DNA from 3 places in the Sinorhizobium sp. NFACC03 genome. Region 2 is predicted to be linked to each of the others. Evidence: predicted binding sites of a transcription regulator. Region 2 holds the regulator's gene; each other region holds the start of a gene.
What was found. The regulator LexA, encoded in region 2, represses DNA repair genes until DNA is damaged. The targets are predictions, from matches to a motif close to TGTTCNNNNTGTGTTCNG.

Region 1 (3,274 bases), on a different contig from region 2:
TGCAGGGGCTCGGACCGGATCGGTTCTTTTCACGCATGGATGAAATCGCACCGGCCTTCGGAGCGATCTGATTGCGGCTTCATGCGGCCTTGACGAGTTCCTTCTGCGCGTCGGCGAAGAGGCGAAGCGAATGCAGGCGCGCCTCCATGTCGAAGATCGGCATGGAAATGATCAGTTCATCGGCCTTCGTCTGATCGAGGAAGGTTCCGATTTTCCGGCGGATCGTCTCGGGCCCGCCGACGACGGCATACATCATCGAATGGTCGACGAAGATCTTTTCGTCATAGCTCCAGAGCCCATCCATCGATTGAACCGGCGGCGGGAACTGTCCGCGCGCATTGCGCCGCAGCGCCACGAAGGATTGCTGCATCGAGGTGAAGAGATAGTTGGCCTCTTCGTCCGTATCGGCGGCGACGCCCATGACACCGACCATGACATGCGGCTTGTCGAGCGTCTCGGACGGCGTGAAGCGCTCGCGATAGATCTCCAGCGCCGAAAGCAGCATGTCTGGCGCGAAATGCGATGCGAAGGCGAAGGGAAGGCCGAGCATGCCGGCGAGGTGAGCGCTGAAATGGCTTGAGCCCAACAGCCAGATCGGCACGTTGGTATCGGCGCCCGGAACGGCGATGATCTTCTGATCCTCTGCGACAGGGCCGAGCAGGGCCTGCAGTTCCACGACGTCGTTCGGGAAGTTGTTGCCGCTTGCTTCCATGTTGCGCCGCAGCGCCTGGGCGGTGCGCATGTCGGTGCCGGGTGCGCGGCCGAGGCCGAGGTCGATGCGGCCGGGATAGAGTGCGGCCAGCGTGCCGAACTGTTCTGCGATCACCAGCGGCGAATGGTTAGGCAGCATGATGCCGCCGGAGCCGACGCGGATCGTCTTCGTGGCTGCGGCCACATGCGAGATCACCAGCGAGGTCGCCGCACTGGCAATGCCTTTCATGCCGTGATGCTCAGCGAGCCAGAAGCGCTGGTAGCCGTTTTCCTCGGCAGCCTGGGCCAGACGGCGCGAGTTTTCGAGTGATTGGGCGATGCTGCCTCCTTGCGTGATCGGGGAAAGATCGAGGACGGAGAAAGTCGCCATGGCATGGAGCCCTTTATTGAGGGAAATTGATGAAAGGCTATGTAAGCTCAATTTTCCTCAATCCAAGGGCAGTGGCGAAGAAATCCTGAAGCCCGTCTCACCTGTGCGTATGTTTTTGTTTTGTTCACTTTTTGCTGGCAGCGTCCGGGCGAGCATCATAGGGTGAATTTCATGCAGAACACGATTCGCATCATCGGCATCGATCCGGGCCTCCGCCGTACCGGCTGGGGCATCATCGAGACGCTCGGCAACTCGCTGCGCTTCGTGGCCTCCGGCACGGTGACCTCCGATGGCGAGATGGATCTCGCCTCGCGACTCTGCCAGCTGCACGACGGGCTTGCCGAGGTGGTGCACAGCTACCAGCCGCACGAGGCGGCGGTCGAACAGACCTTCGTCAACAAGGATGCAACCGCGACGCTGAAACTCGGCCAGGCGCGCGGCATTGCGATGCTTGTGCCGGCGCGCGCGGGCCTCAGGGTCGCCGAATATGCACCGAACGCGGTCAAGAAGGCTGTGATCGGCGTCGGCCACGGCGAGAAGCAGCAGATCCACATGATGATCAAGGTTCTGATGCCGAAGGTCGAATTCAAGGGCAACGATGCGGCGGACGCATTGGCCATCGCCATTTGTCATGCTCACAACCGCCAATCGGTGACAAGCCGGCTCGCCGCATTGATGGCGTAGTTGCAGCAGATCTAAAGTGTTAAAGCGACCTTAGCGAGTCTTGTAGACGCGCGGCACTGTAGACAAGAAATTTCCCGATGGTCTGAGCGACCATCCCAGCCCACCGCGAGAGACGCCATATGATCGGCAAATTGAAGGGTACCATCGACGAGATCGGCGAGGATCATGTCGTGCTCGACGTGCATGGCGTCGGCTATGTCGCTTTTTGTTCGGCGCGCACGCTGTCCAAGCTCGGATCGGCCGGCGAGGCGGCGATGCTCTTCATCGAGACCTATGTGCGCGAGGACCAGTTGAAGCTCTTCGGCTTTCTGACTGCGCTGGAGCGGGAATGGTTCCGCCTCCTGCAAAGCGTGCAGGGCGTCGGCTCGAAAGTGGCACTCGCGGTACTTTCGACCTTGACGCCGGGCGAACTGGCAAATGCAATTGCGTTGCAGGACAAGACCTCGGTCTCGCGTGCGCCGGGCGTCGGGCCCAAGGTGGCGGTTCGTATCGTCACCGAGCTCAAGAACAAGGCACCGTCCTTTGCCGGCGAGATGTCGGGCTCGATCGGCCTCAAGCAGGAACTCGGCGAAGGGGTCGCGTCCGCGCCGGTATCGGATGCGGTTTCGGCGCTCACCAATCTCGGCTATTCACGCGACCAGGCGGCCAATGCGGTGGCCGCCGCGTTGAAGAATGGCGGTGAGGGGGGCGACAGTGCCAAGCTCATTCGCCTCGGCCTCAAGGAACTGGCGCGATGATCGCTTGCCTTGGCGGGGCGCTCAAGGCAGAACGGAAGAGGGCCGGACGCAGGTGAGTACCTGCGCCATGACGACTGACCAATTGGAACGAATGCATGACTGACGCGGCACGTCTGATAACGCCGGAAAAGCGCGGTGAAGATCTCGATGCGACCATGCGCCCGCAGTCGCTGGACGAATTCACCGGCCAGGCGGAAGCGCGCGCCAACCTGAAGATTTTCATCGAAGCGGCCAAGAACCGCGGCGAGGCGCTGGACCATGTGCTCTTCGTTGGCCCGCCCGGCCTCGGCAAGACGACGCTTGCGCAGATCATGGCCAAGGAACTCGGCGTCAACTTTCGCTCGACCTCCGGTCCGGTTATCGCCAAGGCTGGCGACCTTGCGGCTTTGCTTACCAATCTCGAAGAACGCGACGTGCTCTTCATCGACGAGATCCACCGGCTCAATCCGGCGGTCGAGGAAATTCTTTATCCTGCGATGGAAGATTTCCAGCTCGACCTGATCATCGGCGAAGGCCCGGCGGCGCGTTCGGTAAAGATCGATCTGTCGAAGTTCACGCTGGTCGCGGCGACGACCCGCCTCGGCCTCTTGACCACGCCGCTGCGTGACCGTTTCGGCATTCCCGTGCGTCTCAACTTCTACACGGTCGAGGAACTGGAATCGATCGTGCGCCGAGGTTCCCGGCTGATGGGCCTCGGCATGACAGACGATGGCGCGCGCGAGATCGCCCGCCGCGCCCGCGGTACGCCGCGTATTGCCGGCCGGCTGTTGCG
Region 2 (3,274 bases):
CCAAAGATCACATGGCAAAGGGATCTTTCGACGATTTGGTCTGGCCGCCACCAGCAAAGGGGTCATTGTTTGGCGCATTCCCGCCAGCGCCCGCAAACGGATCGGCGGCCGCCCCCTGCCCGCCGTTTGGCATCAACGCAATCACCGCCTCCTGGCATTTGAACATCTCGCTGACGGCCTTCATCGAATCGCGCAGGCTGAGGCTCGCCACCACGCGCCCTTCGAACGCCAGCGCCAGCGTGTTCTTGCGCACGAATTCGGTGAAGAAGTCGGTGTTGGAGAAGTTGACGACCAGAGCCTTCGAGCCTGTGAGGTCCACGCCGAACGCGACAGCCGGCCACTGGCGGCCACGGTCGAGCTGCAAGGCCCGCTGCGGCTCGATCGATTTCCAGTCGGCATTGCCAATCGAAAGAAACGCCAGGTTCGCCGATCCTCTCGGATAGAAGCCGATTCGAAGGATCATTCCGCCGTCGTAGCTCGTCGCCGCATAGCACGAGCCGCCCAAGGACGGATCGGAGCCCACCGTCCAAGCATTGACCTCCTTCCAGATATTCGAACGCCCTTCTTCAGCAGAGGCCGCTCCCGCCGCCACCAACAGACAGAGAACCGCCAACGACAATCTACGCATGCAATCACCCCATTTTTCCCGCAAAGTTATCGTTTTTTTACTACCTGTCGAGACGTGCGACATCTTCACAACACGGATTTGTGCACGCCCGTAGCGAGGCCGCGACTTGGCGCAACCCATGCGATTGCGGCAAGGACGGCGCGCCAGGCTGAGGCGGCTTCGCCGCTGCGTGCCCCTGGCGCAAAACGGCCACAGCCTGCACCCAAAGAGCTGTTGAACACATGACAGTGATCGCCAAGCTTGCTGGACTTCGGAACGAAAGCGCGGTTCACATCGTTAACCGCCCCGTAGTCCCACCCTTGCATCAAAGTGGACGATCACCGTGCTTGCCGCCCTGCTTCTCGCTTCGATAGTCGCATCGCCTAATATGCCTGACGTCAAGCTCAGCGCCGCCACGGTGGACGAACTTCAGACCGATTTCGAGAGCGCCGTGCCATGCCATCAGATCGATGGACGCAAGGTGTGGAAGGGTGCGATCGCGTTCTACATCCAGTCGTTCGTCTATGATGGCGACAGGCCGGTCGCGACCGATGCGGCGGATGCCGTACTTCCAGAAGACAACAGCGCCGAGACGGTGAAGGAATTCGAAGACGCGTGCGCCGCCACGCAGCCGGCCTAGCCTCTTTGCACAAAAACGCTCGCGATTCGTTCGAATCGCCGTGCCGTCGCGTAATGCGCTACGCCGCCGCCCTCCGTTTGGGCACGATCATCGCCCAAGCCGCTCTGCTCCCGTAAAAGTGACCAATCGACACGCACAGACGCGCCAATTGTCTGAGTTCACGGAATTTTAGGCACTTGCGGAACACATATGGAACAGATAGTGTCTGTTCTTGATTTGTTTCACGCCTCTGGGAGCGACGTGCCATGCTGACCCGCAAGCAACAGGAATTGCTTCTCTTCATTCACGAACGCATGAAGGAGTCGGGCGTCCCACCATCTTTCGATGAAATGAAGGATGCGCTCGACCTGGCGTCGAAGTCCGGCATTCACCGCCTGATCACGGCACTCGAAGAACGCGGGTTCATTCGCCGTCTGCCGAACCGGGCTCGCGCGCTCGAGGTCATCAAGCTTCCGGAGGCTTACGCATCCAGCCAGCAGCAGCCCCGCCGCGGCTTCTCGCCCAGCGTGATCGAGGGCAGCCTCGGCAAGCCGCCAGTGGCCGCTCCTGCCGCACCGCCGAAGCCCGCGCCCGTGGCCGACAACACATCGGTTTCCGTGCCGGTCATGGGCCGCATCGCTGCCGGTGTGCCGATCTCGGCCATCCAGAACAACACGCACGACATTACCGTTCCGCTCGACATGATCGGCAACGGCGAACACTACGCTCTCGAAGTCAAGGGCGATTCGATGATCGAAGCCGGCATCTTCGACGGCGACACCGTGATCATCCGCAATGGCAATACGGCCAATCCCGGCGATATCATCGTGGCGCTCGTGGATGATGAGGAAGCGACGCTGAAGCGCTTCCGGCGCAAGGGCGCATCGATCGCGCTCGAAGCCGCGAACCCTGCCTACGAAACAAGGATTTTTGGGCCCGATCGGGTGAAGATCCAGGGCAAGCTCGTCGGGCTGATCCGCCGCTACCACTGATTCCGAGGGAAACCAGGCATCCGACCGAGCCTCGCCACCGCTTGCGGCTGCGAGGCTCTGTTTATTGAAGGCGACCTGAAGGCACGCCTCTTACTCGTGGATGGTGTACTCGCCGAGCTCGCAGAGGTCCTGCATGTCTTCGGTCGTATCGAGGCCGGAGCCTTCTTCGAACTCGAAGCGCATGTCGTACTTGCAGACCTCCCGGCCGTCGGCGATAGTGATCTCCATGTCTTCCCCTGGGTTCAGCACCTGCCGGCCGAAAACATCGTCTTCCCACTCGTTGACGCCCACAGGCGACGTATAGAAGTTCGTCAGCACTGCGCCCGTGTTGTTCTTCAGCTTGAAAACCAGATCCTCTGCCTGCGCCTCAAATGTGGTCGCAGCGATGAGGGCCAAGGCCGTCAGGACAAGTTTCGTCTTCATATATGCCATTGCCTCCGTTTTGATGATGACGGACGCTACCGATGCGGCTGATGTCAGCGGAGTCATCGTTCCCCCTCTACCGATTTCACCGAAGCGATAAGATCCAACGGATAGCTAATGGACGTGGCTTGCGCGGGCGTGTGGCACGCCTGAGCGAACGCTTCCTGGGCGTCGCAACCCGAAGCAAGCAGAGGAAAGCAGTCGTTTCCACCCCTGCTTGAAGTATCGCTACCCGCTCCCCCGAGCGGTCGACATTGCCAAACCTTCTACCTGTGGAAAGCACACAAACCACAAATTCGCATTGTGTTTTTCGGAAAATGCCTCTTGCGGATTTTCTGCAATCATTCTAAATCCGCGCCAACGCTCGGTTATCCGAGCTGTGAGGCCTCGTGGCGGAGTGGTGACGCAGAGGACTGCAAATCCTTGTACCCCGGTTCAATTCCGGGCGAGGCCTCCAAAAAATCTCCACGCTATTAAAGAGTGCTGCGGCAATGCCTTCCGTTGAAGGCATTGGGTTCCTGCAATTTTTGACGTCAGCACCAGGGCGTCGCGTGTCCTGTCCACGGCCGTACCAGCCCCTCGGATACGAGCACGCGCCCGATGGACTGGTCGCCCCGCGTAACCAGCCGCAGC
Region 3 (3,274 bases), on a different contig from region 2:
GCTGCGGCCACGGTCGAGCTCGAGGATCCAGCCGGTGACGTTGTCGAGGAAGTAGCGGTCGTGGGTGATCATCAGCACGGCGCCCGGATATTCGCGCAGGTGCTTTTCGAGCCAGGCGATGGTCTCGGCGTCAAGGTGGTTGGTCGGTTCGTCGAGCAGCAGGAGGTCCGGCTGCGAGAGCAGCAGCTTGCAGAGCGCGACACGGCGCTTTTCACCGCCGGAAAGGCTGGTGACGTCGGCATCACCCGGCGGGCAGCGCAGCGCTTCCATGGCCATCTCGACCTGGCTTTCGAGATCCCAGAGGTTCTGGCTGTCGATGATGTCCTGGAGCTTCGCGCCCTCTTCCGCCGTCTCGTCGGAATAGTTCATCATCAGTTCGTTGTAGCGCTCGACGATCGCGGTCTTCTTGGCAACGCCTTCCATCGCGTTCTCAAGCACCGTCTTCGTCGGATCGAGCTGCGGCTCCTGCGGCAGATAGCCGACGGTGGCACCCTCGGCTACCCAGGCTTCGCCGGTGAATTCCTTGTCGAGGCCGGCCATGATGCGCAGAACCGTCGACTTACCGGCGCCGTTCGGGCCGAGGATACCGATCTTGGCGTCCGGGTAGAACGACAGATGAACGTTCTCGAGAACCTTCTTCGCGCCGTAGGACTTATTAAGTCCGGCCATATGATAGATGAACTGACGTGCCATAAGGGAATGCTCCGCAGGGAAAGGAAATTTGCCCGCTATGTAGGCGAATTATAGGAAGGGGGCAATGAGCAAAGGCATTCGCCCCGGCTTGTCCCCCCACCTATCCCATGCGGCAACCCTGCGCCTCCAGCGCTTTCGCTGCCGAAGAACAGTGCCCGCGAAGCCGGTCAGCTTCGCCCGGCCGTATCGGCAATACCCTTGGCGCATTTGAATTCGGTCGGTCCCGCCGCCTGGATCAGCGGTGCAAGGCTGGACGCCTTCATGACGTCGCCGGTCAGCCCGATCGTCAACCCGGTGATGATGCTGCGCCCCTGAACCGTCTGGCAGCGCATGCGCACCCGGTCGCCGGCGCCAGTGCCAAAACTCTGGTCGAAGGCCTGCTTGATCGTCGCCTCGTCGAGTTCGGAGCCGATGCGCTGGCGAAAGAGCGCGCCGACCGCCGAGCGGTTGAGCTCCTCCAGCATGCGCAGCTGCGCCGAGAAATAGTCGTCGACCGAGCCGCTCTGGCAGGTGCCGCTGCGCAGCCACTGGTGCCGGTCGAGGCCGGATTGCACGCCGGGCATGGCGATCAGCAGCCGCGCCGCCGTGTCGTCTGCCATTGCGAGTTTCGGCAGTTCAAGCCAGCTGCCCTTGCGATCCTGCGCACGCACCTCGGCCGTTACCCCGCAATAGCTTTTGCGCAGGGGCCAGAGGCCATGCAGCGAGAGATTGATGGCGTCGAAACGCTCTGCGGTCTGGCTTTCGCATTCCTTGCGTTGCGGCCGCGTTTCGCAGAAGCCCGGCTGCCAGCTCACCGCCAGCACATATTCCGTGCGGCTGGTCGTGCCTTCGGAACCCCCTTGATCCGACATTTCCTCGCCGGCAGCAAAGGCGGCTGGCGCAAGGAACAGCGCCAACGCCGCCAGCAGTCCTGCCATCGGACCCGATATCGCCTTACAGAAACTAACCATGATATCCTCCTGCGGAAACAAAACAGGAACGAATATCGCTCAAAACGGGAAAATTGCAACTCTTAATTAAGATGAGCGCACATTCGCTTGTGACCTCATGCGCAACGAGCAACAAGCGGTGATTGCCTTTGCCTTGCAAATCGATTTGATATCGAAATGTCTGTCGTTGTTGCCGGGGGAAATCGTGTTCGGGCAGGTGAAGACACATCAGAGCCCGACCGGAGCCACCTTGAGCTGGCGCCATTTCCCCGCGACCGCTCATGCGCGCGGCATCCTCCTCATCAGCCACGGCCTTGCCGAACATTCCGGCCGCTACGCCCGCTTTGCCGAAGCGATGGCCGCGCATGGCTTCCAGGTCTATGCCCACGACCATCGCGGCCATGGCGAGACGCGCGCGCCAGACGCCCCGCTCGGCATGTTCTCGAGCCGCGACGGCCTCGACAAGATTTTTGCCGATATCCGGGCTGTGCGCGAAATCGCGACCGCCGCCCATCCGGGTCTTCCCGTCATCCTCTTCGGCCATTCCATGGGCGGGCTGATTGCGCTGAACGCAGCCGAGGCTGATCGCGGCCTCTATGATGCGCTCGCCGTCTGGAACTCCAATTTCCGTCCCGGCCTCGCCGGCCGCGGCGGCCAGATGATCCTGAAAATCGAGAAGGCGCTGAAGGGTTCGGATGTGCCGAGCCCGCTCCTGACCAAGCTCACCTTCGGCATGTGGGGCGGCGCGATCAAGGATCGCAAGACCGACCTCGACTGGCTCTCGCGCGACGATGCCGAGGTCGCGAAATACGCGGCCGACCCGCTCTGCGGCTTCGACGCGACCGTCTCGCTCTGGCTCGACCTTTTCCGCCTATCCTTCGGCGGCGCCCGGCCCGACCGGTTGGCACGGCTCCGCAAGGACCTGCCCATTCATCTCGTCGGCGGCAGCGCCGACCCGTCAACCGAGATGGGCAATGCCATTCGCTGGCTCGGCGCCAAGATGAAAGCGGCCGGTCTGACCAACGTCACCGTCACCGTTTATGACGGCATGCGCCACGAGACCCTCAACGAACTCGGCCGGGAACAGGCGACGGCGGACTTCGCCGCCTGGTGCTTGGGCGCCATCGCAGGCAGGCGCTGACCGGAAATATCATGGCCGACATGTCTCTTCAAAAGATCGCCACGGACCACAACCGCATCTCCTTCGGGCTGACGCTGATGGTGATCTCGGTGCTCCTGTCGCCGCTGATCGACATCTTCGCCAAGCTGGCGATCGCGACCGTCCCCTCGGCCGAAATCACCGCCGTCCGGTTCCTGCTTCAGGTCGTCTTCATCCTGCCGATCGTGCTCTTCCGCGGCAGCCTCTTTGATCTCACCTGGCGCAAGACCGGGCTCCATGCGTTGCGCGGCGGCCTCCTGGTCGTGACGATGCTCTCCTTCATCACCACGCTGAAGGTGATGGAGGTTGCCGACGCAATTGCGATCTTCTTCGTCGAGCCGATCATCCTGACGATCCTCGGCAGCATCTTCCTGAAAGAGACCATCGGCTGGCGGCGTTACACCGCCTGCGGCGTCGGCTTCTTCGGCGCGCTGCTCGTCATCCAGCCGAGCATGCAGGAGGTCGGCTGGATCGCGCTTCTGCCCGTTGTCGC

Region 1: the regulator LexA is predicted to act here: its motif matches at 1,192-1,209, upstream of ruvC (crossover junction endodeoxyribonuclease RuvC).
Region 3: the regulator LexA is predicted to act here: its motif matches at 1,657-1,674, upstream of BLU35_RS21880 (ribonuclease T2).

Annotation. Positions count from the first base shown of each region.
Region 1 is NZ_FMXF01000013.1:72,784-76,057, forward strand. Features, by position in the region: gene BLU35_RS17595 (HAD hydrolase-like protein) at 1-71, shown strand, start outside; gene BLU35_RS17600 (LLM class flavin-dependent oxidoreductase) at 80-1,081, opposite strand; gene ruvC (crossover junction endodeoxyribonuclease RuvC) at 1,253-1,765, shown strand; gene ruvA (Holliday junction branch migration protein RuvA) at 1,885-2,502, shown strand; gene ruvB (Holliday junction branch migration DNA helicase RuvB) at 2,598-3,274, shown strand, end outside.
Region 2 is NZ_FMXF01000002.1:301,447-304,720, reverse strand. Features, by position in the region: gene BLU35_RS06870 (hypothetical protein) at 8-619, opposite strand; gene BLU35_RS06865 (hypothetical protein) at 951-1,247, shown strand; gene lexA (transcriptional repressor LexA) at 1,493-2,218, shown strand; gene BLU35_RS06855 (hypothetical protein) at 2,309-2,641, opposite strand; tRNA gene BLU35_RS06850 (tRNA-Cys) at 3,025-3,098, shown strand; gene BLU35_RS06845 (thermonuclease family protein) at 3,175-3,274, opposite strand, start outside.
Region 3 is NZ_FMXF01000018.1:140,353-143,626, reverse strand. Features, by position in the region: gene ettA (energy-dependent translational throttle protein EttA) at 1-693, opposite strand, end outside; gene BLU35_RS21880 (ribonuclease T2) at 861-1,643, opposite strand; gene BLU35_RS21875 (alpha/beta fold hydrolase) at 1,828-2,763, shown strand; gene BLU35_RS21870 (DMT family transporter) at 2,775-3,274, shown strand, end outside.